2 regions of the Paenibacillus sp. BIHB 4019 genome follow, and region 2 is predicted to be linked to the other one. Evidence: a T-box and tRNA genes for the amino acid it is inferred to sense, from the RefSeq annotation. Region 2 holds a T-box; the other holds one or more tRNA genes.

Region 1 (16,174 bases), 370 kb from region 2:
ATGATATGGTCACTGTAGCCAGCCATGTGGGCTTCAAGGATGAATTTTATTTTAGCCGGAAGTTTAAGCAGCAGGTGGGCGTATCGCCCCGGGTATATATGCAGACGAGAGAGCCCCGGGTTATTGGCCTTCTCTATACGTCGCATTTGCTTGCCCTTGGTCATGTGCCTGTAGGTGCCCCCGATTACCATCTATTCGAAAATTATTATGTGCGTGAGCATGCAAAAGCAATGACACCGTTCAAATGGGAACCATGTGACATGGATGCTGTTCGTGCTATGAAGCCTGACTTAATTTTAGGTTATGAGCATATGCTTTCTGAGGAGCAGGAGCAGCTTAGCCAGTTCGCCGAGGTTATTCCTATCGATTGGCATGCCCAGGACGTATATGGGCAGCTGCGACAAATTTCAGCCATTGTAGGCAAGCGGAAACAGGAACGGGAATGGTTGGAACGGCATTTGGCTAAAGCGGATCAAGCGAGGGAACGGGTCCAGCGTCTTATTGGCGGCAAGGAGACTTGCGCCGTGCTGGTCATGGAAAGCGAAACGTTCAGAGTGGTAGGGGACCGAAATATGGGACATGTTTTTTTTCAGACACTTGGCCTCAATCCCCATCCGCTTGTGAAGCAGCATATGGAGGCGGGAGCGCCGTTTATTTTTTCCGAGCCTAAACCGTATCATGAGCTGTCAAAATACGACGCCGATCGGCTCATAATTATGGTCAATTCGAAGGATAAAGGAGCTCCAGAAGCTTTTAAGCAGTTGCAAATGTCCGAACGCTGGCAAAATCTCTCGGCAGTCCGCAGTGGCAGCATGCATATGGTTCCTTTCAACAAATGGTGGGTGTATTCTCCGCTTGCCATTGATGGGCAGCTTGATGAGGCGGTTGCCCTTTTGCACAACGAAGATGTAGGTTAATGAGTAAAACGATATATAGAAAAGGGTTGATCATGATGTGGCCTGAAACGATAGACGTGCTGCTTAATCACCGCTCCATACGGAAATTCAAATCGAACCCCATTCCACAGCCGACACTGGCAAAAATAATAGAGGCGGCGCAGCAGGCATCTACCTCAAGCAGTATGCAGTGCTTCACGGTAATCAACGTGAGCAACCAAGATAAGCGGAAACAGCTGGCCGAGCTTTCCGGCAACCAGGCGTATATTGAGGAATGCCCGGTATTTCTCGTCTGGTGCGCGGATCTGTTCCGTTATGAACAGGCAGCCAAGCTTCATTTTGAGGGCGATATGACGAGCACGGTTGAAAATTTTATCGTTGCCACAGTCGATACTGCGCTGGCAGCTCAAAATGCAGCAATCGCGGCAGAGTCGCTTGGCTACGGAATTGTCTATATTGGCGGTATCCGCAACAATCCGCAGGAGGTTTCAACGCTATTAGGGCTGCCATCGCATGTGTACCCCGTATTCGGAATGTGCATGGGGGAGCCGGATCAAGCGCCGCTGACCCGCCCAAGACTGCCGCAGCAGGCGATTTTGCATGAAGACCGCTATGACCAGGAAGCAGTGGAAAGCGGCATTCGGGAGTATGACGAGACGATTAGGCAGTATATGCTGGAGCGGTCTGAAGGTAAGCTGAATACGAGCTGGTCCGAATCAATGGCGGCCAAAATCAATCATCCGCGTCTGCATATGGGCGAGTTTCTCCGCAGCAAAGGCTTCTTGCAACAATAAGAAGCCTTTAGGCGGGGTTTGGGCTGTGCGAATTTATTTTAACCTTAACAATTGCTTTATTTTCATTGACTTTATACGTGAGAACGATTATCATTAATTATTGAATGATACTGATAATAGTTATCATGTTTAATGAATGATAAGTCGTGTGTTTTTAAAATATAAGCATTTATAAGTTTCACACTTATAGCGGGCTTATATTTCAACGCGAAACGGTAGCTTTGCCGCTATGGACGGCGACAGCCGTTTCACCTTGAAATATAGGAAAGGGTAACCTAACACTATCCTTTCTCTATATTTTTCGGAATGAAACGCGCCGCGCTGCCAGAGGATAGCGACAGCCGTTTCACCTTGAAATATAGGAAAGGGTAACCTAACACTATCCTTTCTCTATATTTTTCGGAATGAAACGCGCCGCGCCGCCAGAGGATAGAGACAGCCGTTTCACCTTATATAATAAAATAAGCAAAAAACCCGTATAAGCGGGCATCGGAAGGAGCGTGCATGTCACATGATTCGCCTCACAACATCGAATCTCGACATTGCTTATGATGAACGGTTAATCGTTCAAGATCTGAATATTGCTATCCCACAAGGAAAAATTACTGCGTTGGTAGGGTCTAACGGTTCGGGTAAATCGACGATTTTGAAAACGATGGCTCGTCTGATGAATCCATCTGCAGGCAGCGTATTGCTGGACGGGAAGTCGATTCATAAGCAAGCGACGAAGGAAGTGGCGAAGCAGCTGGCGATTTTGCCGCAAAATCCGACTGCTCCAGATGGTCTGACTGTATCTGAGCTTGTATCGTATGGACGTTTTCCTTATCAGAAGGGCTTCGGCTCTGTGAGCAAGGATGACCGTAAAATTATTCAATGGGCGATTGAAGCGACAGGAATGGTTGATTTTGCAGACCGTCCGGTTGACCAGCTGTCAGGCGGCCAACGCCAGCGTGCCTGGATCGCGATGTCTTTGGCGCAAGAAACGGATATTTTATTTTTGGATGAGCCAACCACGTTCCTTGATATGGCGCATCAGCTCGAAGTACTGCATTTGCTTGAGAAGCTTAACGAGGTTAATAACCGGACGGTCGTTATGGTTGTCCATGACTTGAACCACGCTTCGCGTTATGCGCATCACATGATTGCGATTAAAAAAGGCAGTGTCGTTGGCGAAGGCTCGCCGCAACAGGTTATGACACCGGAGATTTTGCGCGAGGTGTTTAACATTGAAGCGGATATTATGCCTGATCCGCGTACCGGTGTTCCGCTGTGCATGCCTTATGCGCTCGCAGGCGAATCCGCTGCATCCAAAGTTATCGTTGATAAGAAACCGGCATTAGCTGGAGTCGTATAGTTGGTCATCAAACCGTGCTGGAAGGAGCACGGTTTGATGTTTTTATGGCGAGACATGCAGCGAAGGAAAGCTTAACACGAGGAAAAAAGTTTTTTTTGAAAAAAAGCAAATAACAGTTGCAATTCCCTCCGCAACATGATATATTATTACTTGTCGCCGCGATGAAATACTTAAGAAACACAGGCGAAAATATAATGCGGACGTGGCTCAGTGGTAGAGCATCGCCTTGCCAAGGCGAGGGTCGCGAGTTCGAATCTCGTCGTCCGCTCCATATTGTGTGCCCTTAGCTCAGCTGGATAGAGCGTTTGACTACGAATCAAAAGGCCAGGAGTTCGAATCTCTTAGGGCACGCCATTTCTTTACAAAAGAATCGTCTGTCGGGACGTAGCTCAGCTTGGTAGAGCACCTGGTTTGGGACCAGGGGGTCGCATGTTCAAATCGTGTCGTCCCGACCATTATTTGCGGGTGTAGTTCAATGGTAGAACTTTAGCCTTCCAAGCTAATAGCGTGGGTTCGATTCCCATCACCCGCTTAACGAAGAGAAAGACTTGAAACCCTTGTGCAGCAAGGGTTTTTTTTTTTTGCCATTTTTTCGACATTCGGCAGAGTTCTTTTGAGTAAGGGGCAGATCAAGGGGCAAACTTAAGCTTTTGTGGTTTTAATGCCTCTAATTACGAAGTAAGCCTTGCGGCATGCAAGGCTTTTTTTTATGCGATATTTTCGATCCATTATTAGGTCGCAGCGTGGGATTGTCATTATTTGTAGAAAAGTGGAGGTAAAGAGCGGAGCAATGTTGTATAATTTGTTAATTACATACTTGAAGCGAAGGGAATGATTGTTAATGGTAAAAGCGATTGTAAGTTTAGTTGATGGATTGAATTTGAAGGACCCAGAGGCGCAATTGGAGATTACATTTGATAACGAATATTTAATTATCGTAGAGCATGCTTATAAAGGCTTTAAAAGAAATGTGGAAAACACATTCAAAATTCCATTGGCTAACTTTCTTGAATCAACGCTGACAACAGACAAGGACATGGGAGAGGTTCAAAAAAGTGTAATCGGCCGTGGAATTGTCGGTGGACTTATTTTTGGTCCAGCAGGGCTGGTTTTAGGCGGCATGTCGGGCATCGGTACAAAAAAAGGGAAAACGTTGCAAGTATATATCGTATCTTACGTATCCTCTTCGGGAGACATTAATAATATTACCTTCAAAATGCCGCTTCCAATGGTTAGCGTTACCCGGAAATTTGACCAGCTATTAAAAAAGAACATGCAATTGGTTCTAAGAAGCGAAGCTGCTTTGAAAATATTAGGTGATATGGCAGATCAAAAATCAGGTCCATCAGAAACGATATTATAATTTCCCCGCTCATTCCGCCCAAAGTAATGGAGGTCTGATAAATATTGAAGCAGAACAAATATGATGAGTCCTCTTTTTTCACAAATTATAGCCAGATGGCTCGTTCGATTGGGGGACTGGATGCCGCTGGAGAATGGTCGTTCTTTCGGCAAATGCTGCCGGAGCTGGCTGGCACAAGAGTGCTCGATCTAGGCTGCGGGTTTGGCTGGCATTGCCGCTATGCGCGGGAACAGCATGCCCGCTCGGTTGTGGGGATTGACCTTTCGGGGAACATGCTGGAACGGGCAAAAGAAATGACGGACGATGAGCAGATTGAATATCGCCAGCTTGCGATTGAGGACATCGATTTTCCGGCGGGGGAGTTCGATATCGTCATTAGCTCGCTTGCGCTGCACTATGTGGAGCACTCGGGCGACCTTTTTAAGAAAGTCCATCATTGCTTGACGCCAGGCGGAGCTTTTGTATTTTCGGTTGAACACCCGGTGTTCACTGCGCTTGCGGGGCAGGACTGGCATTATGGGGCAGAAGGGGAAAAGCTGCATTGGCCGCTTGATGATTATCATCGGGAGGGCCTGCGCCAGTCCAGATTTCTGGAGCATGATGTCGTTAAATACCATCGTACGGTTTCAACTTATATAAACCTTTTGCTTGAATCCGGGTTTGAGCTTAAACAGCTTTCGGAGCTTGCGCCAACGAAGGAGCTGCTGGATAGCCATCCGGCTTGGCAGGAGGAAATGCGCCGTCCGATGTTTTTATTAGTTTCAGCCGTGAAGAAATAGAAAAATATAATGAAAGGCATTTGCTGCAAATGCAAGATGCTGCCTAATCAAAAGTGACGTTTGCTCTGTGTAGAACAGAGCAGGCGTCTTTTTTTGAACTAGAGGGGGGGAAGTAGACCGTGAGGAGGGAAGGGGATGAGCAATATGGCGATGGACAGTCCATCCAGAACACCCGTCTCAAGGCTGCATGAGCTCCTGCACGCGCTTAATCAATCGGGATCGCGATGTATATGCCAGTTCCCCAGCCAAGCTTGCTGCGGATGGTTAAGCCGAAGGGTTTGCCATAGGTAAGCTTCAATCTTTTTTGCGTATTAAACATGCCGATATGTTGGGATTGCTCCAGGCTGCTTTCCAGCTGGGTTCGCAAATAAGCGAGCCTTTCAGCCGTTACGCCTATGCCGTTGTCGACGACGGAGAGCAGCAGCCGCGCACCGGACACCCGTGCTTTTACCCGGATTTGGCCAAAGCTGTCCTTTTCTTTTATGCCATGATAAAGGCTGTTTTCAATGAGCGGCTGGAAGGTCAGCTTAAGCACATGATATTTGAGCGCTTTGTCATCTACGTCCCAGCTGACATCAAATTTGTCCTTGTAGCGCGTGCGGAGAATGGCGATATAGGGCAGCGTCTGATTGATTTCTGTTTGCAGCGATACCATGCCTGAGCCGCCTTCGAGCGAATAGCGCAAAATATCGGATAAGTTCTCGATTATATCGGTCATATCATTAGGGCCACCGGTCAGCTTGCTCGCCTTCCAGTTGAGCGTCTCTAGCGTATTAAAGAGAAAATGGGGATTGATTTGCGCATGCAGCGCTTCGAATTCCAGTGTTTGCAGCAAATATTTTCGCTCGGACAGCTGTACCTTTAAGAAATTATGCTCGATGAAATGATTAAGCGTATTTTGCAAAATGTAGCCAAAAACATCCTTAGAGTAACGAGGCAGAGGCGGAAGCGGGCGGCCGCTCTTGGCGAAATCCAAAATCGTGACAATCGCCTTCAGATTGCTGTAGTTTTTACGAGTCAGCCAGTAGGCCAGCATAGTGCCGATTGCGAACGAAATGATCAGCAGCACCAATGTAGTCAGCTTGAGCCCATTCGGAATGACATATAAGGAGTCGCTAGGCACGCTAGAGAGAAAGGTCCATTGATATTTTGCGGAAGCCAGCTTGTTCAGCACCTGCGTTTCGCCATTGATCTTCATGGAGAAGAATGAGCTGTCTGTCCGGTAAATCGTCTCGGCATCTTCGGCGGTCAGCTTATAGTCCGGATGATTGCGAAAAATAACGTTATTGTCACGGTCCAAAATAAAGATGCTTTGCCCTTGCAGCGTATCCAGCTCGTTTAAGCTTTGCGTAATGTAATCAGGCTTAACATTGAGGACAATGATGCCATCGTTGTCGGCAGCTACAGAAATGCGGCGGAACATCGTAATGACATTCGTCTGCACGGTGGACTGGCCAGTTGTTGGACGGATGACGGGCCGGCTTTCTGCCCACATCAGCTCATCCAAAGGGTGGCTTTGATAGCTGCTGTACCAGTCCGAATCGTAAAAGTCATTCAGCTCGACCAGTCCGCCAGTCGTTGAGGAAATAAACCGCTTGCGGTCATTATTTAAATAAATATAAATCGAATCAATATAGGGCTTGCCGATGGACGGCGAATCGATAAAATTTTTGAGCGAGGCAAGCTGATCGTAATCGACGGGCTCGGGAAATTCTTTGGTCATCATATTTTTTAAATTCGTAAATTGAAGCGCGCTGGCGACAATATGCAGATTCAGCGTATCCAGCTCGTTAAAGATCAGCTCGATATTGCCTTTCGTCTGCTTCAGCAGATTCATATTGTTATTGTTGATTTCCTTCGTTATATATTGCGAAATGAGGAACGTGGACAATGTGCCAAGCACCAGCAGCGGTACAAGCATTGGGATAAGAAAAGTAAGCAGATTGCGGGCGAAAAATTTAAAATACACCTTGGTCATTCCAATCGCCTGCCATCCATATTGCGGTATTCTCTAGGCGTCTCTCCAAAATAGCGGCGGAACGTGCGCGTGAAGTTTTTGGCATTGCTATAGCCAACCAGCTCGCTAATTTCGTACGTTTTATAGGAGGGGTCCTTAAGCAGCTCGGCCGCTTTGTTCATACGGACCGCCGTTAAATAATCGGAGAAGTTTTCACCCGTCTTCTGCTTAAAATATTTGCTTAAATAGTAGGGGTTCATATATACGACATTAGAGGCATTTTCCAAGGAGGCTTCCTTGTAATGGCATGAAATATAATGCTTAATTTTATCAATCGCTGTTTCGGGGGCTGACGGTTCTTCGGCTCGGGCATCTTCTGACGGCTCCGATTGCTGCTCAAGCAAAGCCTTGAGGTCTAGATCCTCTTTAAGGCGTTCGAAAACTTTATTGATTTCGCTGTATTTCGTCGGCTTTAATAAATATTGCTTCACGCCATAGTTTAGCGCCTGCTGGGCCAGCTCAAATTCCCGGTGGCCGCTTAGCAGCACAACGCTTACGCTTGAACGCTGCTCAAACAGCTTGCGGGCAACTTCAATTCCTCCCATCTGCGGCATTTTAATGTCGCACAGCAGCACATCCACGGGCTGCCCCGCCATATATTCGAGCGCATGCAAGCCATTTGCCGCTTGTCCTACTACCTCGAAGCCGATATGATCCCAAGGAATGTACTGGCTTAATCCATTGCGAATTTCAATCTCATCATCAGCGATCAACAGCTTATACAAAGGGCGGCCCCCTATTCCAAAGTAAGATATTATGTTATGTTAAGTGACATTATAGCATTGCGCAAACAGATATTCTATGAAAAATGACTGGGAAATGAGCGATTTTATTCGTTTTGGACGATAGGAGAAGGAAGGTTAGTGTCAAAAATGGAGGCGGAATATTGAAAAATGATACCTTTGAGCCTTGCCAGTGCTAGAAATTCGTTAAAAAAGGAGAGTAATTCACAAATGCGGCCCCTGTTTATCCTTTAGGTTCTATTGTTACAATTATGTTATGTAATTTAACGTTGAATCTGGAGGTGCTGGGGCATGCTGAAGCAGGGTTTGGATTTAAGCGACATGATTGAGCTTAAGAAGCAATCGTTCACGGCGTTAAGCGATCAAATTTGGGAACTTGCCGAAACGCGTTTTGAAGAGCGCCAATCGGCTGAGCTGCTGTGCAAGGCGCTTGAGGAGGAAGGCTTTCGAGTGGAACGGGGCGTCGGCGGCATAGAAACGGCCTTCATAGGCAGCTACAGCTATGGTGAAGGGACGCCTGTTCTTGCGATATTGGGAGAGTTTGATGCGCTCGCAGGGCTGAGCCAGCGCAAGGGGCTGTCGGAAGAGCAGCCGGTTGAGCCGGGAGGCAATGGGCATGGCTGCGGCCATAATCTGCTCGGCACGGGCTCGCTGGCTGCGGCTGTTGCGCTGCGCCATTATATGGAGCAGAAAGGGATTTCCGGAACGGTGCGCTATTATGGCTGTCCAGGCGAGGAGGGCGGCTCGGGTAAAGCGTTTATGGCGCGAGAGGGCTTATTCGATGATGCAGATATGGCGATTTGCTGGCATCCGGGAGGCTTAAATGGCATTATGCCGGGGAACTCCCTCGCCAACTACCAAATTTATTATAAATTTAAGGGCCGCTCCTCCCATGCAGCAGGCAGTCCGCATTTGGGCAGAAGCGCGCTCGATGCAGTCGAGCTGATGAATGTGGGCGTGAACTATTTGCGCGAGCATATCATCCCGGAAGCCAGGGTGCATTATGCAGTGACGAATGCGGGCGGCATTTCACCGAATGTCGTGCAAGGGGCGGCGGAGGTGCTGTATCTCATTCGTGCGCCAGAAACGCCGCAGGTAGAGGAAATCTATCAGCGTGTATGCAATATTGCAAGAGGGGCCGCGCTGATGACAGGCACCGAGGTCGAGATTGTGTTCGACAAGGCCTGCTCTAATTTGGTGCCAAACTATACGCTTGGCCGTGCCATGCATAAGCAGTTCGAACAACTGGGGTTGCCTGTATTTTCCGAAGAGGAGCAGCGCTACGCCCGTGCGATTCGCGCTACGCTGTCGGAGGCGGACAAAGCGAGCGTTACTTATAAGGAGGTTGCAGGCAAGGATTTATGCGACATCTTGCTGCCCTTTGATGAGCGGGAGGGCGGGAGCCGAATGTCGGGCTCGACGGATGTTGGCGATGTGAGCTGGATTGTGCCAACGGTACAATGCTTCACCTCCTGCGTCGCCATCGGCACGCCCTTCCATACGTGGCAGGTCGTCGCACAGGGCGCTTCGTCCATTGGCCATAAAGGCATGCTGCACGCCGCCAAGGTGATGGCGATGACCGGACTCGAAGCGCTGCAGTCGCCTGAGCTGATTGCGGAGGCGAAGGCGGAGCTGAAGGAGCGGCTGCAGGGTGGAGCTTATGAATGCCCAATACCTGCCTATGTAAAACCATCGGCGAAAAAGTAACAACGGCAGGTACGCGTGACAACGTAACACAGGAGTAATGAAGCAATGGCAACGAAAAGCAAAGCAAAGGGCAATCAAAAAGGCTGCGAAGCTCGTGAGGATAGGGCGTGTGCAGCCTTTTTGCAATTAAGCTTTTATCATCAGGAGCATGCGGCGCTGCGGGCAAAGCCGTATTTGATGCGGCGCTTGCCTTACTGCCTTCGTGCGCTCACGGCATAGGCTGCCGCCAAAGGAGAGAAAGGGATATGTCCGCTTCGCGCAAGGAAGCAACAGGAGAATTTTCGGAAGGCTCGTTTTGGCCGATTATGACAGCGATATTTTTCGGCGCGTTTTTATCCGTATTGGCTATTTCCTCGATTAATGTGGCGATCCCTGTGCTTATGAACCATTTTCAGGCGGAGCTAAGCACCGTGAAATGGACTTTGACGGGATTTATGCTGGCGAATGGCATTATTGCTCCAGTGACGGGCTATTTAGTCGATAAGCTAAGTGCGAAATATTTATACATTTTAGCGCTTGTCGGCTTCACGGTATCGTGCGCGCTGTGCGCAGTAGCGTGGAGCATGGAGGCGCTGATCGTCTTCCGGCTGCTGCAAGGGCTGTTCAGCGGCTTGATTTTGCCTGTGACGATGACGATTATTTATCAGGTTATTCCGCGGGAGCGCCAAGCCTTCGCCAGCAGCATGTGGAGCCTTTCGACCGTACTTGCTCCTGCGCTTGGGCCGACGTTGTCAGGGTGGCTCATTCAGTCGCTGTCCTGGCAGTGGGTGTTTTGGATGAATCTGCCCTTCGGCATTGCTGCGGTGGTTGCGGCTTGGAAGCTGCTTCCGCATTACCGATTAAGCGAGCCGAAACGGTTCGACAGCTCGGGCTTTGCGCTGGTCATTACATGCAGCTCCTTCCTGCTCATTGCGTTCAGTGAAATCGATCAATGGGGCTGGGGCTCTTGGAAAACAGTCGGGCTGCTGGTTGCCGGAATGCTGCTGCTGCTTGCCTTCATATGGCGGGAGAGAAATGCTGCGGAGCCGCTGCTGGATTTGTCCGTATTCAGCAACAGGCGGTTTGCGATGTGTCTCGTCGTCAGCAGCGTGCTTGGCATGTCCCTATACAGTGGATCATATTTGACCCCTGTGTTCCTTCAAACGATTCAATCAGCTTCCGCGATGGAGGCGGGACTGGTCATGCTGCCAGCTTCCATTGCTATGGCGGTTTTTATTCCGATTGCTGGAAAGCTGTATGGGCGTGTTGGCCCGGCGAGGCTAGTTCTGACAGGCCTTTTGCTAATGGGGATTGGAACGCTTGCGATGTCGCGGTTAACGGTGGATACGCCGCATAGTTACGTGATAGGCTGGATGATTGTTCGCAACATTGGCGTGGCGCTTGGCATTGTGCCTGTCTCGAATGCGGGGATGGAGCAAATTGCCCGCCAGATGACGGCTCATGCTTCGTCGGCTAGCAATTGGGTACGTCAGGCGAGTGCCTCGCTGGCAATAGGCTTGTTTACGTCGCTGCTGTCGACGCGGCTCATGGTGCATGTGGCGGAGAAGGGCCCGCAAACACCAGATACGGGTAAAGAACTGCAGGCCTATACGATGGCGATTAATGACGTCACGCTTCTGGCTGCTCTTATTGTATTTGCGGTATTGCCGTTTTTATGGGTGCTGCGGAGGCGGAAGGAATCCGTTATTTTGCCTCCAGACCAAGCCTTCGTTTCTAAATAACATGCTTTTAGGCTCTCAAAGGAACAACCGAACAAAAAGCTTCCATGACTAGTTTTAGTCGTGGGAGCTTTTTTAAATAGCATTTGTCTCATGGAAAAGGCTGTAAAAGGATCTTCATTAGCTGTCCTAGGTGAAAAAGTATCTATTTTAGCTAGAAAAATGAAATAAAGATACCTATTGCCGTCAAGCCTCCAGCTTTATGCCAAAATATGAATCCAAATCATAAATCCAATGCCTACTAATACGGCTCAAAATCCTGTTTAATTGACGTAAGAAAAGTTCACATGCAATTCGCGCTAGTGAATAACAGAGACAGGAAAAGGAGCTGACTGCTTTGAGCCCAACGAATAAGACGCATCATGCAGAACGTTTATCCGCAATTATTGACGAGAAACGAGAGGCATTCATTCGCCTGAGCGATGAAATTTGGGCATATGCAGAAACGCGTTATACGGAGCAGAAGTCGGCGGAGCTTGTCGCTGCCACCCTTGAGCAGGAAGGTTTCGACGTAGTGAGGGAAGCGGGCGATGTGCCTCATGCGATCGTTGGCAGCTTTGGCTCAGGTGCCCCGGTCATCGCCATCTTGGGCGAATATGATGCCTTATTTAATTTGAGCCAGCGCCCGGGCTTGACGGAGAAGCAGCCGATTGAGGCAGGCGGCAATGGACATGGATGCGGACATAATTTGCTTGGTGCCGGGGCACTCGCGGCAGCGGCAGCACTGCGGATTTACATGCTGGAAAATGGCTTGGCCGGCACGGTGAAATATTATGGCTGTCCAGCGGAAGAAGGCGGAGGCGGCAAGGCGTTTATGGCAAGGGCCGGGCTATTCGACGGCGTAGATGCGGCGTTGACCTGGCATCCATCCACGCGTAACGGGGTGATGTCCTATGGCTTTCTCGCTACGTGCCAAGTGTATTACAAGTTCAAGGGACGAAGCTCCCATGCCGCTGCCAGCCCGCATCTGGGACGCAGCGCGCTAGATGCCGTGGAGCTGATGAACGTGGGCGCCAACTACTTGCGGGAGCATCTGGAGCAGGAAACGCGCCTGCATTATGCGGTTACGAATGCCGGCGGCATTTCGCCAAACGTTGTACAGGCGGAGGCTGAGGTGCTGTATAAGCTGAGAGCTCCGCTGAATGAGCAGGTGGCGCAAATGTATGAGCGTGTAACGAACATTGCCCGCGGCGCGGCACTGATGACCGAAACAGAGCTGGAAATCCGCTTTGACGCGGCTTCCTCGAATATGATTTTGAACACAGCGCTTGAAAAGGTGATGCAGCAAAATTTCGAACGGCTTGGCGTTCCGCAGTTTGATGCGGAGGAAAAGGCGTTCGCCAGCCATATTCGCCTGACGCTGTCCCCGCAGGAGCTGCAAAGCGATAGGCAGCAGGGCGACGATACGGAGCAGCCGCTGGCCGATAAGCTGGAGGCGTACAAGCCCAAAGCCGGCATCGTGCCCGGCTCGACGGATGTAGGCGATGTAAGCTGGCTTGTGCCGACAGCGCAATGCGGAACCGCATGTCTTGCGCTTGGCACGCCGCTGCATACCTGGCAGGTCGTCTCCCAAGGCGCCACGTCGATTGGACATAAAGGCATGCTGCATGCCGGCAAAGTTATGGCGGCGACGGCAGCGGAGCTTCTGCTAAATCCCGAGCTGCTTGCGTTGGCGAAGCAGGAGCATGAGGCAGAGCGCGAGGGCAAGCCTTACCAAAGCTTAATTCCGCCTGAAGCGAAGCCGCTGCCCGTTGTTGCAAGGTAAAAATCAGGTCCAGCTTCACCACATTTGCAGAGGGAGCGTGAGAAGCGCATGGAGCATTTGCTAACCGTCAATCGGCTGCAGACAACCTTTCGTACGGATCAAGGAGAAGTCATTTCGATTGATGATGTCAGCTTCCGGCTTAAACCGGGAGAGACGCTGGGCATCGTTGGCGAATCTGGCTGCGGCAAAAGTGTCACCTCCTTGTCGATTATGCGATTGCTCGGGGCGAAGGGGCGCATCAGCCGCGGGGAAATTATTTTTGAGGATAAAAGCCTTGGGGAACTGACCGAAGCTCAGATGCGCGATATTCGCGGCAATGATATTTCGATGATTTTTCAGGAGCCGATGACGTCGCTTAATCCGGTATTTACGATCGGGCATCAAATGGTTGAAGCGATTCGGCTGCATATGAGTCTGGATAAGAAGGCGGCGAGAGCCTATGCGATCGAAATGTTGAAAAGGGTAGGCATTCCCCGTCCTGAGGTTATGGTGGATGAATATCCGCATGCGCTCTCCGGGGGCATGAGACAGCGGGTCATGATTGCGATGGCGCTGTCCTGCGAGCCGCGCCTGCTCATTGCGGATGAGCCGACGACGGCGCTGGATGTGACGATTCAGGCGCAAATTTTGGAGCTGATGAAGAAGCTGAAGCAGGAGTCGGGCACCGCAATTATGCTCATTACCCATGATCTTGGCGTCATTGCGGAAATGGCGGATAAAGTCATCGTGATGTATGCAGGCCAAGTTGTAGAGGAGACGGATGTGTTTACATTGTTCGATGAGCCTAAGCATCCCTATACACAGGGGCTTATGCAGTCCATTCCGCATATTGATGCGGAGCTTGGCGAGCGGCTTGCATCCATACCGGGCTCCGTCCCGTCTTTGCAAAATATGCCGGCAGGCTGCCGCTTCCGTGCCAGATGCCCCCATGCGATGGAAAAATGCGAAGCGGAGCTTCCGCCATTAATCCCCTCCGGCAAAAATCACTTAACACGCTGTTGGCTCGCTGAGCAGCCGGCAAGCATGGCGAAGGAGGCTGCGTATGGTTAATCCGGACCTGGCAAGCAGACAGCCGCTGCTGCAAATCGAGCAGCTGAAAACCTATTATCCGATTCGCAAAGGGGTCATCTCCCGTACGGTCGGGCATGTCAAAGCGGTCGATGGCGTCAATTTGGCAATCTATCCGGGCGAGACGGTGGGGCTGGTCGGGGAATCCGGCTGCGGAAAATCCACGATTGGCCGTACGATTGTCAGGCTGGAGGAGCCGACGGAGGGGCGGATTTTGTTTCGGGGCGACGATATTGCCCATTATGGCAGCAAGGCGATGAAGCAGGTCCGCTCGGATATGCAGATGATTTTTCAAGATCCGTATTCCTCGCTCAATCCGCGCAAGCGCATTAGCGATATATTGGCGGAGCCTATGCTCGTGCATGGCATTTTTCCGAAGGAGCAGGTGGCGGGCGAGGTAGAGAAGCTGCTTGAAATAGTAGGCTTGCCAAAAAGCTACAAAAACCGCTATCCTCACGAGTTTTCGGGGGGACAGCGCCAGCGGATCGGCATTGCGCGGGCGCTCTCGCTTAAGCCGAAGCTGATCGTCTGCGATGAGCCGGTATCGGCGCTTGACGTATCGATTCAAGCACAGGTGCTTAATTTGCTGAAGGACCTGCAGAAGGAGTTTCAGCTCACTTATTTGTTTATCGGCCACGGCCTCGGCGCCGTTCGGTATATTAGCGACCGCATTGCGGTCATGTATTTGGGCAAGGTCGTTGAAATTGCGACGACGGAAAGCATTTTTCGCCAGCCGAAGCATCCTTACACGCGGGCGCTGCTCAGCGCCTACCCGGTCCCTAACCCGCATTTGCGGACGAAGGAGCGCATCGTCATTCAAGGCGATGTGCCGAGTCCGGCGAATCCGCCAAGCGGCTGCCGGTTTCATACGCGCTGCCCGCTTGCGATGGCAATCTGCCGCGAGCAGGAGCCGGAGCTGAAGGGCGCCCAGCACAGCGTCGCGTGCTTTGCGAGCGAAGCCTAACGTTGCGGCGGGATTGCAAGAACGCTGGCAAGCAAGAAAGCAAGAAAGCAAGATTGCGGGAATGCCCGCAGGGAACATTTTTCACTAGAGTCTATCGTTCATGAGAAGAGGGGGAGAGCCGCATGCTGGCCTATATCATTAGGCGTCTGTTAATTGCTGTGCCGGTGCTGCTGGGCGTGACGATCATTAATTTCATTGTCATCAATCTGGCGCCCGGAAGTCCGGTCGAAATGATGATCGACCCCAATACGCCGCCAGCCGACATTGAAGCGAAGAAGGAGGCGCTGGGGCTGAATGACCCTCTGTATTTGCAATACATTCACTGGCTGGTCGATGTGTTCAAAGGAAATTTCGGCTTCTCGCTGACGACCTACCAGCCTGTGGCGCAAATGATCGGCGAGCGCATTGGGCCGACCGTCACCCTTATGGGGCTGTCGCTCATCGTCGGCTTGGCGATTGCGGTTCCCCTCGGCATCATTAGCGCAACCCGGCAAAATTCCAAGCTGGATTATTTGGCGACTGGCGGTTCCTTTCTCGGCATATCCATTCCGAACTTTTTCCTCGCGCTGGGCTTAATCTACGTATTTTCACTGGAATTAAAGCTGCTGCCCTCAGGTGGCATGATTACGCTTGGCGGGGACGGCGGGTTCGTTGACCGGCTGAAGCATCTTATCCTTCCCGTACTCGTACTGGGGACAGGCATTGCGGGGAAAAAGATTCGTTATGTGCGGTCGAGCGTCATTGATATTTTAGGCCAGGATTATTTGCGGACCGCACGCGCCAAGGGCGTACGCGAGTTTATGGTCGTGAACAAGCATGCGTTGCGCAATGCGCTGATTCCCATTGTCACGGTCATCGGGCTTGAAGTGCCGATTTTGCTGGGCGGTGCTGTTGTAACTGAGCAAATTTTCTCTTGGCCGGGGATCGGCCAGCTGACGATGGGCTCCATTATGAACAGGGATTATCCAACCTTAATGGCATTAAACCTGCTTGCGGCTTTCATGGT
Region 2 (16,174 bases):
CTTGAAACGGTTGAGTCAAAATCAATTTTTAAGGTTAATATTAGCTTTCGTGTGCTTTACTATACGTTCATTGCGAACATAAAGCGGGTGAAATGGATGGAAATCTCCACATTGTCCGAAGAGGAAATATTTCTATTTCATGAAGGAACATGGGCGCATAGCTATCGAAAAATGGGCGCTCACCCATCAACAGAGCATGGAATCGAAGGCACTCGCTTTAACGTTTGGGCGCCGGAGGCGCGAGAGGTTCGTCTGGCTACGGATTTTAACGGGTGGCATGGCGGCAATGAGCCGCTAACCCGGCTTAACAAGTCCGGCATATGGACAGGCTTCTTCCCGAATATGCCGAAAGGCGCTTTGTATAAATATGAAATCATAGCCCAAAATGGTGAGAGGCTGCTCAAAGCTGATCCTTATGCCGTATATGCCGAAGTAAGGCCGCAAACCGCATCGCGCGTCTGGTCGCTGGACGGTTATTCGTGGCAGGATGAGGCGTGGATGCGCGGAAAAAAAGCGCCTTACGCCCGTCCGATGAACATTTACGAGGTGCATCTGGGCAGCTGGCGGAGGCATAAGGACGATACTCTGCTTTCCTACAGCGAGCTGGCTGATCAATTGGTCGCGTATGTAGCGGACATGGGGTATACCCATCTGGAGCTGCTGCCGCTGACCGAGCATCCGTACGATAAATCATGGGGCTATCAGCCGACAGGCTATTATGCCGCAACTTCCCGCTACGGTGAACCGCAGCAATTGATGGAGCTGGTAGACCTGTGCCATCAAAACGGTATCGGTGTCATTCTAGACTGGGTGCCGGGGCATTTTGCCAAGGATGCGCATGGCTTGCGCCGCTTTGACGGCTCGGCTCTGTTTGAAAATGATGACCCGCTCATTGCCGAGAAGCCTGGCTGGGGAACACTCGCCTTCGATTACGGAAAACCGGAGGTTCGCAATTTTTTAATTTCCAATGCCTTGTTTTGGTTCGATCTGTTTCATATCGATGGCTTGCGCGTTGATGCAGTCACCAGCATTTTGTATCATGATTTTGATAAAAAACCAGGCCAGTGGCGTCCGAATGAATTCGGCGGCAAGGAGCATCTGGAAGGCATCGCTTTTTTGCGCCAGCTGAATAAGGCGGTTTTTCAATATAATCCGCATGCCCTTATGATGGCCGAGGAGTCGCATGCTTATCCCGGCGTTACGAAAGCGGTCGATGAAGGCGGGCTTGGCTTTAATTATAAGTGGAATATGGGCTGGATGAATGACACGCTCAGCTATGCCAAGGAGCATTTTTTCAACCGTAAAACCAAACATAATCTGCTGACCTTCCCGATCTGGTATGCCTGGCAGGACAATCATGCGCTGCCGCTTTCCCATGATGAGGTCGTGCATGGGAAAAAATCGCTGCTGAACAAAATGCCGGGAAGCTATGAGCAGAAATTTGCCGGACTGCGGCTATTCTACGGCTATATGATGACGCATCCTGGCAAAAAGCTGCTGTTCATGGGCGGCGAATTTGCCCAGTTCATCGAGTGGAAGGACGACGCGGAGCTGGACTGGCTGCTGCTGGATTATGAGCCGCATTGGCGGATGCAGGCTTATACCCGCAGGCTGAATCAGCTGTATGCCCAGGAGAAAGCACTGTGGAAGCTAGACCATGATTACAGGGGCTTTGAATGGATAGAGCACGAGGATGATTTGCAAAGCGTCCTCTCGTATCGCAGGTTAGCCAGCCCGAAGGGGGAAGCGCTCATTATGCTGTGCAATTTTACAGATTACGCGCATCCGGTTTACCGCATTGGCGTACCGAGCGCAGGCGATTATGAAATCGTGCTGAACAGCGATGAGCCTGCTTATGGCGGATCGGGTTTTCAAGCGGAGCTGCTGCGGGAAGGCGGATCTATTGCCTCGCAGCGCATCAGCTGGCATGATAAGAAAAACAGCGTAGAGCTTCCGCTGCCGCCGTTATCTATCCTTATTTTGCGGCGAGTAAAGGTTCAGCGTTCCCGTTAAACGTTAAATCGGCATTGCAGCATTATGAAACCAAAGAGCAGGGGATGAAATGCATGAACGTATTGTTTGCGGCAGCGGAATGCGTGCCATTTATGAAGACGGGAGGCCTTGCTGATGTAGCAGGCTCACTGCCGGAAGCATTGAATGAGAAAGGCGCCAATGTGCGCGTCATTATGCCGCTTTATGCTTCGGTGAAGGACGTTTATCGAGCGCAGATGAAGGAGCTTGGCTTCATTTATGTATCGGTAGGCTGGCGGCACGTTTACTGCGGCATCAAGGAGCTAACGCATGAAGGCGTCGTCTATTATTTTATCGACAATGAGCATTATTTCCGGCGCGGTTCGGCTTATGGCTATGGCGATGATGGGGAGCGTTATGCCTTTTTCTGCCGGGCGGTGCTTGATGCGCTGCCGGTAATGGGCTTTATCCCCGATGTGCTGCATTGCCATGATTGGCATACGGGCATGATTCCCGCCCTGCTCAAGCATCATTATTGGCATCGCCCGGAATATTCCCGCGTGAAGACGGTGTTCACCATTCATAATTTGCAATATCAAGGCAATTATCCGCATCATGCGCTGGGCGATTGGCTGGGATTGCAAAATGAGATGTTTACCCCGGACGGAGTCGAATATCATGGTTTGGTGAGCTTTATGAAAGCGGGCATCCAGCTTGCAGAACGGGTGACGACCGTCAGCCCGACCTATGCCAACGAAATCCGAACTGCTGAATGCGGGTATGGGATGGATGGCACCCTGCGTGCAAAAGGCGACCGGCTTCTCGGCATTGTCAACGGCATCGACGCCCGCAGCTACAATCCGGAGACCGATCCGTTCATTCCATTCCCATACAAGGACAGCCTTAAGGTGAAAAAGCAAAATAAAGCCGCACTCCAGCAGGAGCTCGGACTGCCGGTCAACGATGCCATTCCCCTCATCGGAATGGTCGGCAGGCTAGTGGATCAGAAAGGGCTGCCCCTCGTGCTGGAAGTGCTGGACGAGCTGCTGCAAACGGAAAATATCCAGCTTGTGCTGCTCGGTACGGGCGAGCCCGAGATGGAGGATGCATTCCGCGCAGCCCAGCATCGTTATCCGGACAAAATGGTATCGTGGATCGGCTTTGATGATGGCGTAGCCCGCCGTATTTATGCTGCCTCCGATATGTTCCTCATGCCGTCGCTATTCGAGCCGTGCGGCATCAGCCAGCTTCTGGCGCTGCGGTATGGCAGCTTGCCTATCGTGCGAGAAGTAGGCGGGCTGAAGGACACCGTTCATAGCTACAACGAGTGGACGGGAGAAGGCAACGGCTTCTCCTTCACCAATTACAATAGCCAAGAAATGCTGAATACGATTCGCTATGCCATTCATATATGGTGGAATGAGTCGCACCGAGGCAAGCTCACCGCCGCAGCCTTTGCTGGAGATTACAGCTGGGGAGCATCTGCGGAGCGTTACATAGCACTTTATACGGAGCTGGCTTTATAATGATTGAGAAGGAACTTGGTTCTGAAAAAGGAGTGCGACCGTTGATGATAGAGCGCTTATTGGAGCTGCAGCAGCGTATTTACCAATATCAAATGGACATTAAGCAAAGCTATGGCCCGGAGCACGCTATTTGGTCACCCGGCAAGGATGCTAAAGTCAGCTTTGCCCAGGTTGGCGACCAGTACGAGCTGATGTTTTACGGCGTTGGCTTTGATGAAGATCCTTCGATTGCCGCAGATGATTTCGACTACGAGACGAACTATCCTTTTGTGAAGTTTCTGGAGTTTATTTGTTTGCCTGAGGTGGCTCCCCATCTTGCATCGCTCACCTTCACGGGGCCTGATGAAGGCGCGAACGGTCTAAATGAATGGAATTTCTCGCGCATCGTGCATTCGGAGGCGGAGTTTTCGGCACTGCGTTCCTTCCTCATACAGCTCACAGATTCAGGCGATCATAACGTCCGCTTCATCGGGAGCGACTATGAAGAGGAGCATGGCATGGTGACAAAACTGCTTGCCAAAATGCCAGCCGTGCTCATCTTCCAGACGCCGACTGTGCCGGATGAAGCTTTTTTCGCTATTGAAGGCCACCCGCTCCGCGAATTGAGGTTGCAGGTAGGCTTCACAGAGGAAGCCTTTATTACCCGTCTCGCCGACTGTCCCTATTATACGGAATTGCGACAGCTGGACTTTTCTGAGCGCATTGAAACGATTGATGACGTGCCGGAGGATGCAATTCCTTATACAAGCTATGAAGCATTGTTCGCCTCTGGCCGTTTTAAGCGCCAGCCGCATTTTCATTTCAAGCTGCGCCATTCTACGTTAACCTTGGATGAGGTAATTGCCCTCGGCAAACTCCAGCCCAATGTGCAATTTCTGTTCATTGAGGGGCGCGGCGGGCGCTATGCTTCGCATTTATCCGATTAAGCAGCACAAAAAAAGGACAGGCCCCGAAAAAACCGATGCCTGTCCTTTTTTGCTGCCTATGCAAGCTCTATTCAAGCTGCTTTTACTTCAAATGTTCCGGTACAAAATCCGGTAGCCCATCGGCTCCAGCTCAATGCGAAGCTGCTCCTCGAACGTTGCCACTTCTTCCTCGGTAAGCGCATCGCGCCAGCCGCCAGCCAGCATCGGGTGGGCGAGGAATACATTTTCCTCTGTATTGTTCATCCAAATCGTGAAATGCTGCTTATTGTTCATCCGCTCATAGACGAACGTGCCTTTCTCGCTGCTCGCTTGCAGGAAGCGGAAGCGGCCGCAGCGCAGCGCCTCATGCTTTTTGCGGAGCGCAATGATGATGCGATAAAAATCATGCAAATCCCGATCCTGCTTCGCCTCGTCCCATTCCATGCATTTGCGGCAATCGGGGTCGCCGCCGCCTTGTAAACCAACCTCATCGCCGTAGAAGACGCAAGGAACGCCCATCGACGTCATCATAAATACCGCTGCCAGCTTGGCCCGCCGTTTATCGCCGCCCATTCTGGTCAAGGAGCGCGGAATGTCATGGCTTGACAGCAGGTTAAGCAGCGCTTCGTTCGTCTGCTGTGGATAACGCACGAGCAGGCGGTTCACCTCTTCGGCGAAATCCGATGCATGCCTGCCGCTGTTTGAGAAAAAATCGAGCACGCTGTTCGTAAAGGGATAGTTCATCGACGAATCGAACTGGTCGCCCTGCAGCCAGCGCATTGCATCCCCCCACACCTCGCCGATAATGTAGGTCTCATGCTTCACTGCCTTGACTGCGCCGCGGAATTCCCGCCAGAAATGATGGTCGATCTCGTCGGCGACATCAAGCCGCCAGCCGTCAATATCCGCTTCGCGAATCCAATGGACGGCGACGTCGAGCAAATATTTTTTTACTTCAGGATTGGCGGTGTTGAGCTTGGGCATGTTGCCATAAAAGCCGAACGTATCATAGTTCGCTTTGCCATCCTGTACAGCGACCGGAAAGTGGTTCAAATGAAACCAGTCCTTGTATTTGGACTTTTCGCCGTTTTTTAGCACATCCTGAAAATGGGGGAATTGCTCGCTCACATGGTTGAACACCGCATCCAGCACGACGCGAATGCCGCGCCTGTGGCACTCGTCGACCAGCTTCTTGAGCAGCTCAAGATCGCCGAACTGCGGATCAATCTTATGATAATCAACCGTATCGTATTTATGATTGGAGGGCGAAGTGAATAGCGGTGTCAAATAAATCGCATTTACGCCCAAATCGCTAATATACTCCAGCTTATCTAAAATCCCCTGCAAGTCGCCGCCAAAATGCGAATGAATATCCGGCGTTTCTCCCCAAGGCCTAACGTAATCGTGGTCGTTTTCCTTGTTTCCGTTATTGAAGCGGTCTACCATGATTTGATAAAAAACCGCGTTTTTCGCCCAGTCAGGCGCATCGAACAAGTCGATCTCATGAATGTAGGGCACTTCAAAATACCCGCCTGGAGGCGTCGGCTGCTGCGCATAAAATCCGGTCTCGATCTTCCACATCGTCTCTGTGCCGGCATGCAGACGGAAGCCATAGGAGAAGCGTTTGTATTTAGGGATGATTACGCCTTCCCAGTAATCAAACAGCTGATCGGAAGCTATTTTTTCCATTACAATTTCCTGAAGGTTTCCATTCCAGTCGTATTTATCTCCGGCGACCATGACGACATCCTCCACATCGTTTTTTTTCGTGCGCAGCCGGATGTGATAGGTGCTCAAATCATAGGCGTAGGCCCATTTGTGGCTTGGGGTGTGGTGGATGGCTTCTCTTAGCATAAATAGTTGTTTCTCCTCTCCTGCCCTGCAGTTGGTCTAGCTAGCCGTGGAGCAAGGATTCCGCTCCGTCAATGTAAACCGTTGTGCCTGTAATGTGATGCGAATCATCCGAGCCCAAGAACAGCGCAAGCTGGGCGACTTGCTCAGGGGAGCCAGGCCCCTTCTCCAGCGGCTGGTCGCCTTCCGGGAAGTTGACCGGAATTTGCACCTCCTCCAAATAAGGCGAGCGTTTCGTGCTTTTATCAATATTCGTCTTAATCGAGCCGGGGCAGATCGCATTGACGCGAATGCGGTAATTCGCCAGCTCCAGCGCCGCCATCTGAGTGAAAGCGACCTGCGCCGCCTTCGTGCTGCTGTATGCGCTGAACCCGATATTCGAGAAGACGCGGTTGCCATTTATGGAACTCGTAATCAAAATGCTGCCGCCCTGTTCCTTGAGCGCTGGAATGGCATGCTTCACGGTTAGAAACGTGCCGTTCAGGTTAATGTTGATCGTCTTGCTCCAATCCTCCAGCTTCATCAGCTCAATGGGCGCCATGGAGCCGTTAATACCAGCATTGGCGTAGACGATGTCCAGCTTACCCAGCTTGTCTAACGCCACTTTATACGCCGCTTCGATCGCTTCCTCGCTTGAAATATCGGTCACGGCTGTTGCGCAAGTGACGCCGAAAGCTTCGGCCTCCTGCTTGACCTTGGCCAGCCCGTCCTCATTCACATCGAGCAGTGCCAGATCAGCGCCTTCCTTGGCGAACAGCAGTGCCGCTGCGCGGCCGATGCCAGAGCCGGCTCCCGTTATTAGAGCAGCTTTGCCTGCCAGTCTGCCGCTGCCTGTTCTCGTTTGTTCATTCGCCATCGTCGAAAACCTCCTGCAATGTATAATGATGTTTAGGGAACATGTCCTGCAAATGCGTATTCTGTTAAGATGATCTAATTTCTCTTACCCTAAACCAATCTGGTGTTCCCAACTATTTCATATTTTATTTTGCGGCTTCTGCTGGACAATCGGCGGCCACAGCGCACATATCCATTCTTTGTTCATATATGTTTACAAGTTGGAAACAAGTTCGATATATTGGCGTTGCAAAATTGCATTATGCTGCGTTCTAATGGGTAATCTGGGTTAGATAGGCATAGGTAGGAGCGGTGATGGATGACAGGTCAGATGATAGATAAAAAAATATTGGTCGTAGATGATGAAGCGAGTATCGTCAGCGCCGTTGCATATGCTTTCAGACGCGAAGGCTATTTGGTCGAGACGGCTGGCGATGGGGAAGAGGCGCTGGAGAAGGTAGCCGTCTTTCAGCCACATGTCATTATTTTAGACGTCATGATGCCGCGAATGAACGGCTACGAAGTGTGCAGGAAGCTGGAGAATCGCCATGGCGTCGGCATTATTTTGCTCACGGTCAAAAATGACATCGTTGACAAAGTGCTGGGGCTTGAGCTGGGCGCCGACGATTATATGACGAAGCCGTTTGATTTGCGCGAGCTTGTTGCCAGAGCGAAAGCGCTGATGCGGCGCGTCGAGAAGCTGGCGGGGCGCGAGGAGGAGCCGGATGTGTATGAGCTGGGCAGCATTCGCCTGAACATGCAGCAGCGGCTCCTTACGGCTGGCGGTGCTGCGCTTGAGCTGACGCCAAAGGAATTTGATCTGGCGGCGCTGCTGCTGTCGCATCCCGAGCGGGTTTATACCCGGGAGGAGCTGCTTGATTTGGTCTGGGATATGGAATACGCGGGCGGAACGCGCACGGTAGACATTCATATTCAGCGGCTGCGCAAAAAGCTTGGCGATTCGAGCCAGACGCTGCTCCAGACCGTATATGGCATCGGCTACAAAGCTTCCAAGGCAGGAGCGGCAACAGCTAGGGCATCAAAGATAAGCAATGGATCTGAGAATACGTTGGACAATTCGCCGGAGTCAGTCTCGTCGTCGATAAAAGCGGATGAGCCGGAGCAATCTGGTGAGCCGTCATGAGAATCAGCTTGAAGCTGCGAATGAGCATTGTGCTGGTCGTGCTGCTGGCGCTCACCGTAAGTGTACTGAGCATGATGGTGCTGGGCGGGATCAAGCGCGATCAGCAGGAGCGTACCGAGAAGCTGCTGGCCAAGCAGAGCGAGGTAGCGGCGCAATACGTTCGGCAAAGCTTCGCTACTAGCGAGCCGCCGCTTGCCCTCGATGCCTTCATGCCGTTGAGAGGGCAGCGGCTGGCGCTCTACATTTCAATGATCAGCGGCATGCAGACGACGCTTTATGATACGCAGGGCAAAGAAGCCGGCAGCTCCATTCCCGTTGGCGGGGAGAAAGGAGCAAATTTGTCCGACACGCTGCAATATGCCCTGGATGGCAAAATCGCCTATCAGACAGCGGGGGATTCGCTTATTTATTTTGCTCCTTTGCAGGGCGAAGACGGCTTGCTTGGCGTAGTCAGCTTCCATTACTCGTTGAAAAATGACCATCAGTTCGCCCAGACCATCCGCGAGCTGTTTCAAACGGCGGGCATTATTGCCGTAGTGGCAGGGGCCGCCATGGGCTATGCGTATTTTTATAGGCTTGCCGCGGTCATTTCCCGGCTGAGAAGCGCAGCGGGCAACATCCGAGAAGGGCGGTATTTGCAGCAAAATCCCGTACGCAGGCGCGATGAGCTGGGCGATTTAAGCCAGGATATTTTTTTTATGAGCAGTGCCATTGAACGGCATATTGAAGAAATGAAGGAGGAGCAGCGCAAGCTTACGCTCGCCATCCTCAAGCTGCAGCAATTGGAGCAGCAGCAGAAGCAGTTCATCGGCAACATCAGCCATGAGTTCAAGACGCCGCTCACGTCGATTCGGGCGTATGTGGATTTGCTGGATATGTACCGCGATGATCCGAAGCTCATAGATGAGGCGATTCAAAGCATGGGCAAGGAGTCCGGGCGGCTGTACGATATGGTCGAGAAGGTGCTGCATTTGGCGGCGCTGGAAAAGTATGAATTCGAGCAGCAGGCAGAGGTATTGCAGCTGGATGAGCTGCTGCTGGATTTGTGCACGCGCATGCAGGGCAAGGCGGCAAAATTTGATTTGTTGCTGCAAACGCAGCTGGAGCCTGCTGTCATCTGGGCGGATCGGGAGAGCCTGATGCAAATATTCATTAACTTAATTGATAATGCCATTAAATATAATCGTCCTGGCGGACAGATTGAGGTTGCGCTGCATGTGGACGGAAATCGGGTCAATGTTGTCGTGCGGGATACGGGCATTGGCATTCCAGCGGAAGCGCATGACAAAATTTTTGAGCCGTTTTATACCGTCAACCGCGACCGCTCCCGCATATCGGGAGGAACGGGACTTGGCCTGTCGCTCGTTAAGCAGCTTGCCGAGGCGCAAAAGGGTGAGCTTGTACTAGTTAGGTCGGGCGACGATGGAACGACGTTCAAGGTCTATTTTCCGCTATATAACGGTTAAAGGTGTAAAGGTTTACAGGTTCGAAACAAGCTGGAGACGAGGTCGAAACATTCGCTGATTACAATAAGCGCATAGCAATAAGGGAGAGGGGAAATACGAGATGAGACAAACCCATTTTAAATGGATAAATACAGGCGCGGCTGCCTGTTGTGTGGCTTTGCTGCTGGCGGGCTGCGGAGACGGTACTGCCCCGACACGCGAAACGATTCAAAAGCCGGATAAAACAATTACCGTCGTAGAGCCGGGCCAATCGACCGATACGAAGGTTGCTGTCAGCCAAATAACGCAAATAGACCGAACGCGGGGGATTAGCTTTATTACCGATGAGCAGTTGGTCATCGTCAAGCGCAATGAAAATGAGCAGAAAATAGCGGTGGAAGGGGAAATGATGTTTCCCAACAATTTGTATTTGCACGATCTGGCAACGAAGCAGGAGGAGGCTTTACATGAGCAGCCTGCGCATCAGGGATTTGCCAAGCCGTCACCGGATGGGAAATATTTATTTTATAAGCTGAATAACGAAGAAAGTGCCCATGGCTACATGATGAATTTGGAAACAAGAGAATCGGTGGAGCTAGGCAGCGATGTGATCGATACGACGACAGGCATGTGGATGGACGATACGCATGTGCTCTTTATGACGGTCGAGGGCAAAGTAATCAAGGCAAGCGTTGATGGCGCATTGGAGACGATTTTGAGCAGCGATCATCGGATATTTACGGCGGTGCCTGGCGAGGGCGGCATTTATTATGTGGTGAATGAAGTGCTGTATTTTCTTCCCGATGGCAGCAAGCAGGCGGAGAAGCTGGCGACGGACGTCGTCTGGGTAATTCCCTCGCCAGAGCGCAAGCAGCTCGCATTGGTGAAGCGAACATCTAATACGACACGTACGCTGATGATTACGGATGCCAAGGGCAATGAGCCGATTGAGCTGGGAAGCGCGACGCAAGTATTTGGCACAAGCTGGTCGCCAGATGGCAAGAAGCTGGCCTACAGCCTGACATCGGAAGGAACGGACGGCGACAACGGCGTATTTGTGGCAGATGCGATTAGTGGCGATACGGTGCCGATCAAGCTGGATGTCCAATATTTATCCGATGATCTCGGCTGGAGTCCCTCCGGCAAAAAAATCGTCGCCGCAACTTATTCCCAGGAGCAGAACGATTTTATTACGTTTGTGATTACGTTGAAGTAGATCTGCATCATTCTATTTATGAAAAAATAAGGATGTCCATAATAGCTAGTTGCTGCTTAAGGACATCCTCTTCATGGTTCATTTAAAATGCTTTTTTGATTTCTTAAATAAAATCCAAACAAATAATCCGACTAAGGAAAAAGAAGCAATGGCGTAGAGAATGGATACAAAATTCATAGGCTATTCAAAAAACAAGGAAGCTCTGAATGTACTAGCGCTGCTCTAATCTCCTGTATACTTAAACCCATTAAAGATTTTGTTGTAAGCTTCATGAGGAACCTCCTGATTTATATGAAGTTATTTTAGCGGTATTACGTGAACGAAAATGAGCTAGAATTGGACCGTAATTAGCGTCACACGTCTTTCCGATAAACTTGGCGGACACAGCCGCAGCTATTTTAACAGGATCACGGGTTATGGCACAGACCGCGGACTTAGGAGCCGCTAATGCGCTGTAAATGGACATTTTATTGGGAAAATGGTAGTGATAATGGCTCTCCTGTCCGCTTACGTCCTGAAATCGGCTCAAAAGTCAGAATAGCGGAATCTCAGTCCTCAGTCCCGATCTGGTTGCATATGTGCCCTAGCAGGCCCGTTGTGAAATGTTATTATAACACTTTCAACTGTGAATTTTGTTTTGTTTATCCATAATAATAAAAAATCCTGAATGATAAAATTTAGTCGCTGGCGTAAATATTGAATTAGGCAGGCAAGTGTTTAAATGAATTCAGACGATGATGAATCTATGCTTATCCATGCAATCGAGCGATTAAACGTCCGTCGTAATTGTAACCCCGAACGAGGTGGTAGGTTAATGTTTAATTTAACGAGCTTTGGAAAACGATCCTTCCGCTGTTCATGCTTGCTCTAATCATAGCCTATCTGATATTGATCTTTGCTTTGAGAAAAAAAGTGTGAGAGCATAAATCATGCATGCCTCGATTTAAAATGGATTCACCGAAGCGGGAATTCCTTACTTTCGCATGAAGATTTTTAAAGCAAAACGTTGGACCTAATGGCGGAAATATTGACTTAAGGCGCTATAAAGGGTATTATTACACAATCTTGAATACGAACAGTAAGGGTGAAAATCTTGAATTCGAAACTGCAGATTAAGAACGTTATTTTAGCCGACAAAGATCTTGCCTCAGGGTTATATCAGTTCATCATGACACTTAGTGAAGGTTCTAAGGCGCGTTTGTTCTACAGCCAGAAGCCAGTATGGAGATTAACAGGCGTTACGCGTATGCTGAACGTGCCGTGTCCATTGTGCCGGAAAGACTACTACTGTAATTGCTTTGAGAAGAACATTGCTCATTTCAATCAGCAGATCATCGAGAAGGATCTTATTCCGGAACCGACGAATAGCTAATACTTGTTTGAAAAAAGATTAAAAAAACAGGCATCCCCGCCGCTGGCTGGTGGATGCCTGTTTTTTTGCGCTTTATGCCTAAATTTCCTTCGGCGTCTTCAAGCCGAGCAGCTCTAAGCCTTCCTTAAGCACATCGGCAGCCACCTGCACCAGCTTAAGCTTAACGATCCGCTCCCCAGCGTCCCCAGCGAGCACCTTGTCGTGATGATAGAAACGGTTGAACGCTTGGGCGAGCTGAATCAAATATCTGGCGAGAATGGATGGCTCATGCCGTTTGGCGGCGTCTCCAAGGACTGCTGTGTAGCGCAAAAGCATCTTCATTAGCAGCCAAGCATAATCGCCTGTCACATACTCATAATCGGCAGGCTGAGGTGCTGCGGCGACGTCGCTGCCGGCCGCTTTTGCCAATATCCGCTGCGTTCTGGCGTAAGCATATTGCACGTACGGGCCCGTTTCCCCTTCAAAATTCAGTACATCCTCCAGCACAAAATCGACCGCAAGCAATCTCGTATTTTTGAGATCCCCGAACACGACGGCGCCGATGCCAACCGCTTCGGCTACCTCGGCCTTTCCTGCTAGCGCTGGATTCTTTTCCTCTATTTTTTGCAAAGCCCGCTGTACCGCTTCATCCAGCACTTCTTCTAGAAAAACGACCTTGCCGCGGCGAGTGGACATTTTTTGCCCATCCAGCTTCATAAGCCCGAACGGGATATGCTTGCAGGCGGCTGCCCAGGCAAAGCCCATTTTCTCAAGCACGAGAAACAGCTGGCGGAAATGCAGCGATTGCTCCGAGCCGACAACATACAGCAGCTCGCTGCCCTTCATTTCTTCATGGCGATATATGGCGGTCGCCAAGTCGCGCGTCGCATAGATGGATGTGCCATCGGATTTTCGAATGAGGCAGGGCGGCAGCTCATGCTCATCCAGCCGGACGACCTGTGCGCCTTCACTTTCCTCCAGCAGTTGCTGCTCCTGAAGCTGCTGGACGACGGCGTCCATTTTATCGTTATAGAAGCTTTCGCCGAGAAAATGGTCAAAGCTCACGCCTAGCCGTGCATACAGCTTATTGAACTCCTTCAGGCTGTCGGCAATAAACTGGCTCCAGCAGCGAATCGCTTCAGCATCGCCAGCTTCCAGCTTGGCGAACCAGCTGCGCGCCTCATCCTCCAGCGCGGGATGCTGCTCTGCCTCTTCGTGAAAACGCACATACAGCTCCAAATAGCCCTTAATGGGATCTGCTGCAAGCTGCTGCTCGTCGCCCCATTTCAGATAGGCGGTAATCATCTTGCCGAACTGCGTGCCCCAATCGCCCAAATGATTGACGCTGACCGTCTCATAGCCAACCTTGCGCAAAATATGGTACAGCGCATTGCCGATCATCGTCGAGCGCAAATGCCCAATGCCAAACGGCTTCGCAATATTGGGCGAAGACATGTCGATGATGACGCGCTCTCCATTCCCAATGGCTGCGTGCATGAGGGTTCCGCTCTTCCAATCTGCAATAAGCTGCGCGGCTGCCAGCTCCCGGTTCCATTTGAAATTCAAATAGGGTCCGGCAGCCCGAACGCTCCAGCCCGCATCTGCCAGCAGGGGCTCAAGCCAAGCAGCGATGCTAGCGGGGCTTTGTTTCATCGTGCGAGCTAACGTGAAGCAGGGGAAGGCGACATCGCCAAGCTCCTCATCGGGCGGGTATTCCAGCAGGGGCCGAATTTCTGCTTCGGGCAGAGCGAGGGCTTTCGCCAAAGCCAGCGCAATTTTGTCCATTAACAGCATCATCATCATCCTCTCCAAATAATCGTTCAGGCCAGAGCGGCACGCAAAAAAGACCCCGTCTCTAAAAATAAGAGACGAGGCCTGTTATCCCCGCGGTACCACTCTTGTTGCCGCCTCCGCACAGAAGCATAGAGGGGCATCTCGCCGTTGTAACGGTGCTGAACCGGACGTCCCTAGCACGATTGCTCGTTTCAGGCCGCCATCTCCCGGGTGCGCTTCACCTAATTGTCCATTGCCGGCTCCCACTGTCCCGGCTCGCTTGAAATGGCACCCATATAGGTTACTCTCCCGTTCCTTGATGTTAATTAACAGCTATCATATCGGATACGATCAGAAAAATCAATCCGTTTTTAATCGGCCAAGCTTGCAGCTATTCTTTCTCGGTTACGAGGCATAGGCTCTCAATTGCCTGGCGTATAATCGAGCATGAGCGCTCCATCAGCCGCTGCTCCCGCGACGTCAGCTTGAGCTCGACGATTTCCTTAACCCCGCAGCGGGCGATGATGGCAGGGACTCCGGCGCATACTTGCCGCTGGCCGTATTCGCCGTTTAATATCGCAGACACGGCAATAATGCGATGCTCATCGTTTAGAATAGAGCGGGTAATATGTGCCAGCGCATTGCCGATGCCAAAGCTGGTCGAGCCTTTGCGCGTATAGATTTCCCAGCCGGCATTGCGGGTCTGCTCCGCGAGCGCTCCGAGCTTCACATGCCCGAAGCGCTCGGGATGCTGGGCCAAAATATGCAGCAGCGGCTTGCCGCCAACCGTCACATGCGACCAGGCGGGAAACTGCGACTCGCCATGCTCTCCAAGCACATAGCCCTGCACGCTGCGGGCATCCACAGGAAAATGCTCGCAGAGCAGCGTCTTGAGCCGCGAGGAGTCGATGGACGTTCCGGTGCCAATCACTTGGCAACGCGGCATGCCGGACAGCTCCCACACGACATACGTCACAATATCCACAGGATTGGCGGCCGCTACAAAAATTCCGTTGAATCCGCTGTTCATAATGCGCGGAATCATCGTTTCATAAATCTCGCGCACTGTATGCAGCACATCGAGCCGATCGTCGCTGCCGACGGGGTATGCTCCGGCACATAGAAGAATAACGTCCACATCTCCGCATTGCTCCAGCGTTCCAGCAGCAACCTTTGTGCGGCCATGGACAAAGTCCATGCTGTGCGACAAATCGAGCGCCTGTGCGTAGGCCCGGTCGAACGTGCGGTCAATGAGCAGCAGCTCATCGCAAATCGACTGGTTAATTAAGGCATACGCGCAGCTTGAACCGACCTGACCGACTCCTACAATGGCGACCTTGCGCGCTTTGTTTGCCATCCTTATGCATCTCCTCCGCCGTTAACCTCGTTACGCTATTATATGCGGCATCCAGCCCATGATGTGACGGCCATGTTCAATCCATGTTTGTCTATGTCACATGGAAGCAAAAGCGTGAAAATATGCACATTTTGATCTGCCAGCCAATGGAGGATAGCGCTGTGCTTGTCAACATATCCACAGAGTTATGCACATTATCAACAGTGTTCAAATGGAGTATTTTCCGCCACCTCCAATACTTATCCACAAGTGAACAGGGAGGATTGTCCACACTGTACAGGTCGGAAGTCCTAAGGTTGAATATAGATAAACCGCTTATTTTCGTACATTTACAATCTAACTTTCAGCTGTCATGATAGGGAAAGTATATGTGGGCAGACACAGATGGAGGAATGGATTTCATGTGGCTTGTATTATCCTTGCTGGCGGCGACGAGCTTTGGGCTGCGGGGGATTTTGTATCATTGGACGAGCCAGCAGGCGCTTAATCGCAATGCGCTGCTGTGCGGTGTATTTTTCTCAGGGGCGCTGATTACACTTGTTTGTACGCTGGCGACTGGAGCATCTTTCACCGTTTCATCGCTTATTGGCGTGCAGATGGGACTGCTCTCTTTCGGAGCAAATGCGAGCATGTTCAAGGGCTTTGCCGTGGGCAAAGCCTCTATTGTTGCGATTTTGACCGCGCTTCCTTCGGCAATTGTCGTCGTTGTCGCCTTCGCGGTATGGGGCGAGACGCTCAATATTGCGCAGCTCAGCTCCTTTATTATCATTATTGCGGGTATATTGCTGGTGCGTTATTCCA

The links. The T-box of region 2 lies ahead of argS (arginine--tRNA ligase). A T-box ahead of a tRNA ligase gene usually reads a tRNA of that ligase, here a tRNA-Arg.
Region 1: it encodes a tRNA-Arg, which carries the amino acid that the T-box ahead of argS (arginine--tRNA ligase) is inferred to sense. The anticodon was not compared.

The regions. Positions count from the first base shown of each region.
Region 1 covers NZ_CP016808.1:2,795,578-2,811,751, forward strand. Annotated here, with positions in the region: gene BBD42_RS11995 (helix-turn-helix domain-containing protein) at 1-917, shown strand, start outside; gene nfsA (oxygen-insensitive NADPH nitroreductase) at 917-1,690, shown strand; gene BBD42_RS12005 (ABC transporter ATP-binding protein) at 2,202-3,044, shown strand; tRNA gene BBD42_RS12010 (tRNA-Gly) at 3,241-3,315, shown strand; tRNA gene BBD42_RS12015 (tRNA-Arg) at 3,322-3,398, shown strand; tRNA gene BBD42_RS12020 (tRNA-Pro) at 3,423-3,499, shown strand; tRNA gene BBD42_RS12025 (tRNA-Gly) at 3,506-3,576, shown strand; gene BBD42_RS12030 (hypothetical protein) at 3,886-4,407, shown strand; gene BBD42_RS12035 (class I SAM-dependent methyltransferase) at 4,452-5,186, shown strand; gene BBD42_RS12040 (cache domain-containing sensor histidine kinase) at 5,392-7,164, opposite strand; gene BBD42_RS12045 (response regulator transcription factor) at 7,161-7,928, opposite strand; gene BBD42_RS12050 (M20 family metallopeptidase) at 8,238-9,653, shown strand; gene BBD42_RS31730 (hypothetical protein) at 9,699-9,872, shown strand; gene BBD42_RS12055 (MDR family MFS transporter) at 9,899-11,374, shown strand; gene BBD42_RS12060 (amidohydrolase) at 11,709-13,136, shown strand; gene BBD42_RS12065 (ABC transporter ATP-binding protein) at 13,185-14,186, shown strand; gene BBD42_RS12070 (ABC transporter ATP-binding protein) at 14,179-15,168, shown strand; gene BBD42_RS12075 (ABC transporter permease) at 15,291-16,174, shown strand, end outside.
Region 2 covers NZ_CP016808.1:3,168,470-3,184,643, forward strand. Annotated here, with positions in the region: gene glgB (1,4-alpha-glucan branching protein GlgB) at 97-2,013, shown strand; gene glgA (glycogen synthase GlgA) at 2,067-3,497, shown strand; gene BBD42_RS13505 (hypothetical protein) at 3,542-4,423, shown strand; gene BBD42_RS13510 (alpha-glycosidase) at 4,511-6,256, opposite strand; gene BBD42_RS13515 (SDR family oxidoreductase) at 6,297-7,109, opposite strand; partial or broken gene BBD42_RS13520 (response regulator transcription factor) at 7,422-8,102, shown strand; gene BBD42_RS13525 (sensor histidine kinase) at 8,228-9,697, shown strand; gene BBD42_RS13530 (TolB-like translocation protein) at 9,798-10,892, shown strand; gene argS (arginine--tRNA ligase) at 12,343-14,046, opposite strand; T-box leader at 14,105-14,342, opposite strand; gene BBD42_RS13545 (L-lactate dehydrogenase) at 14,408-15,373, opposite strand; gene BBD42_RS32225 (EamA family transporter) at 15,775-16,174, shown strand, end outside.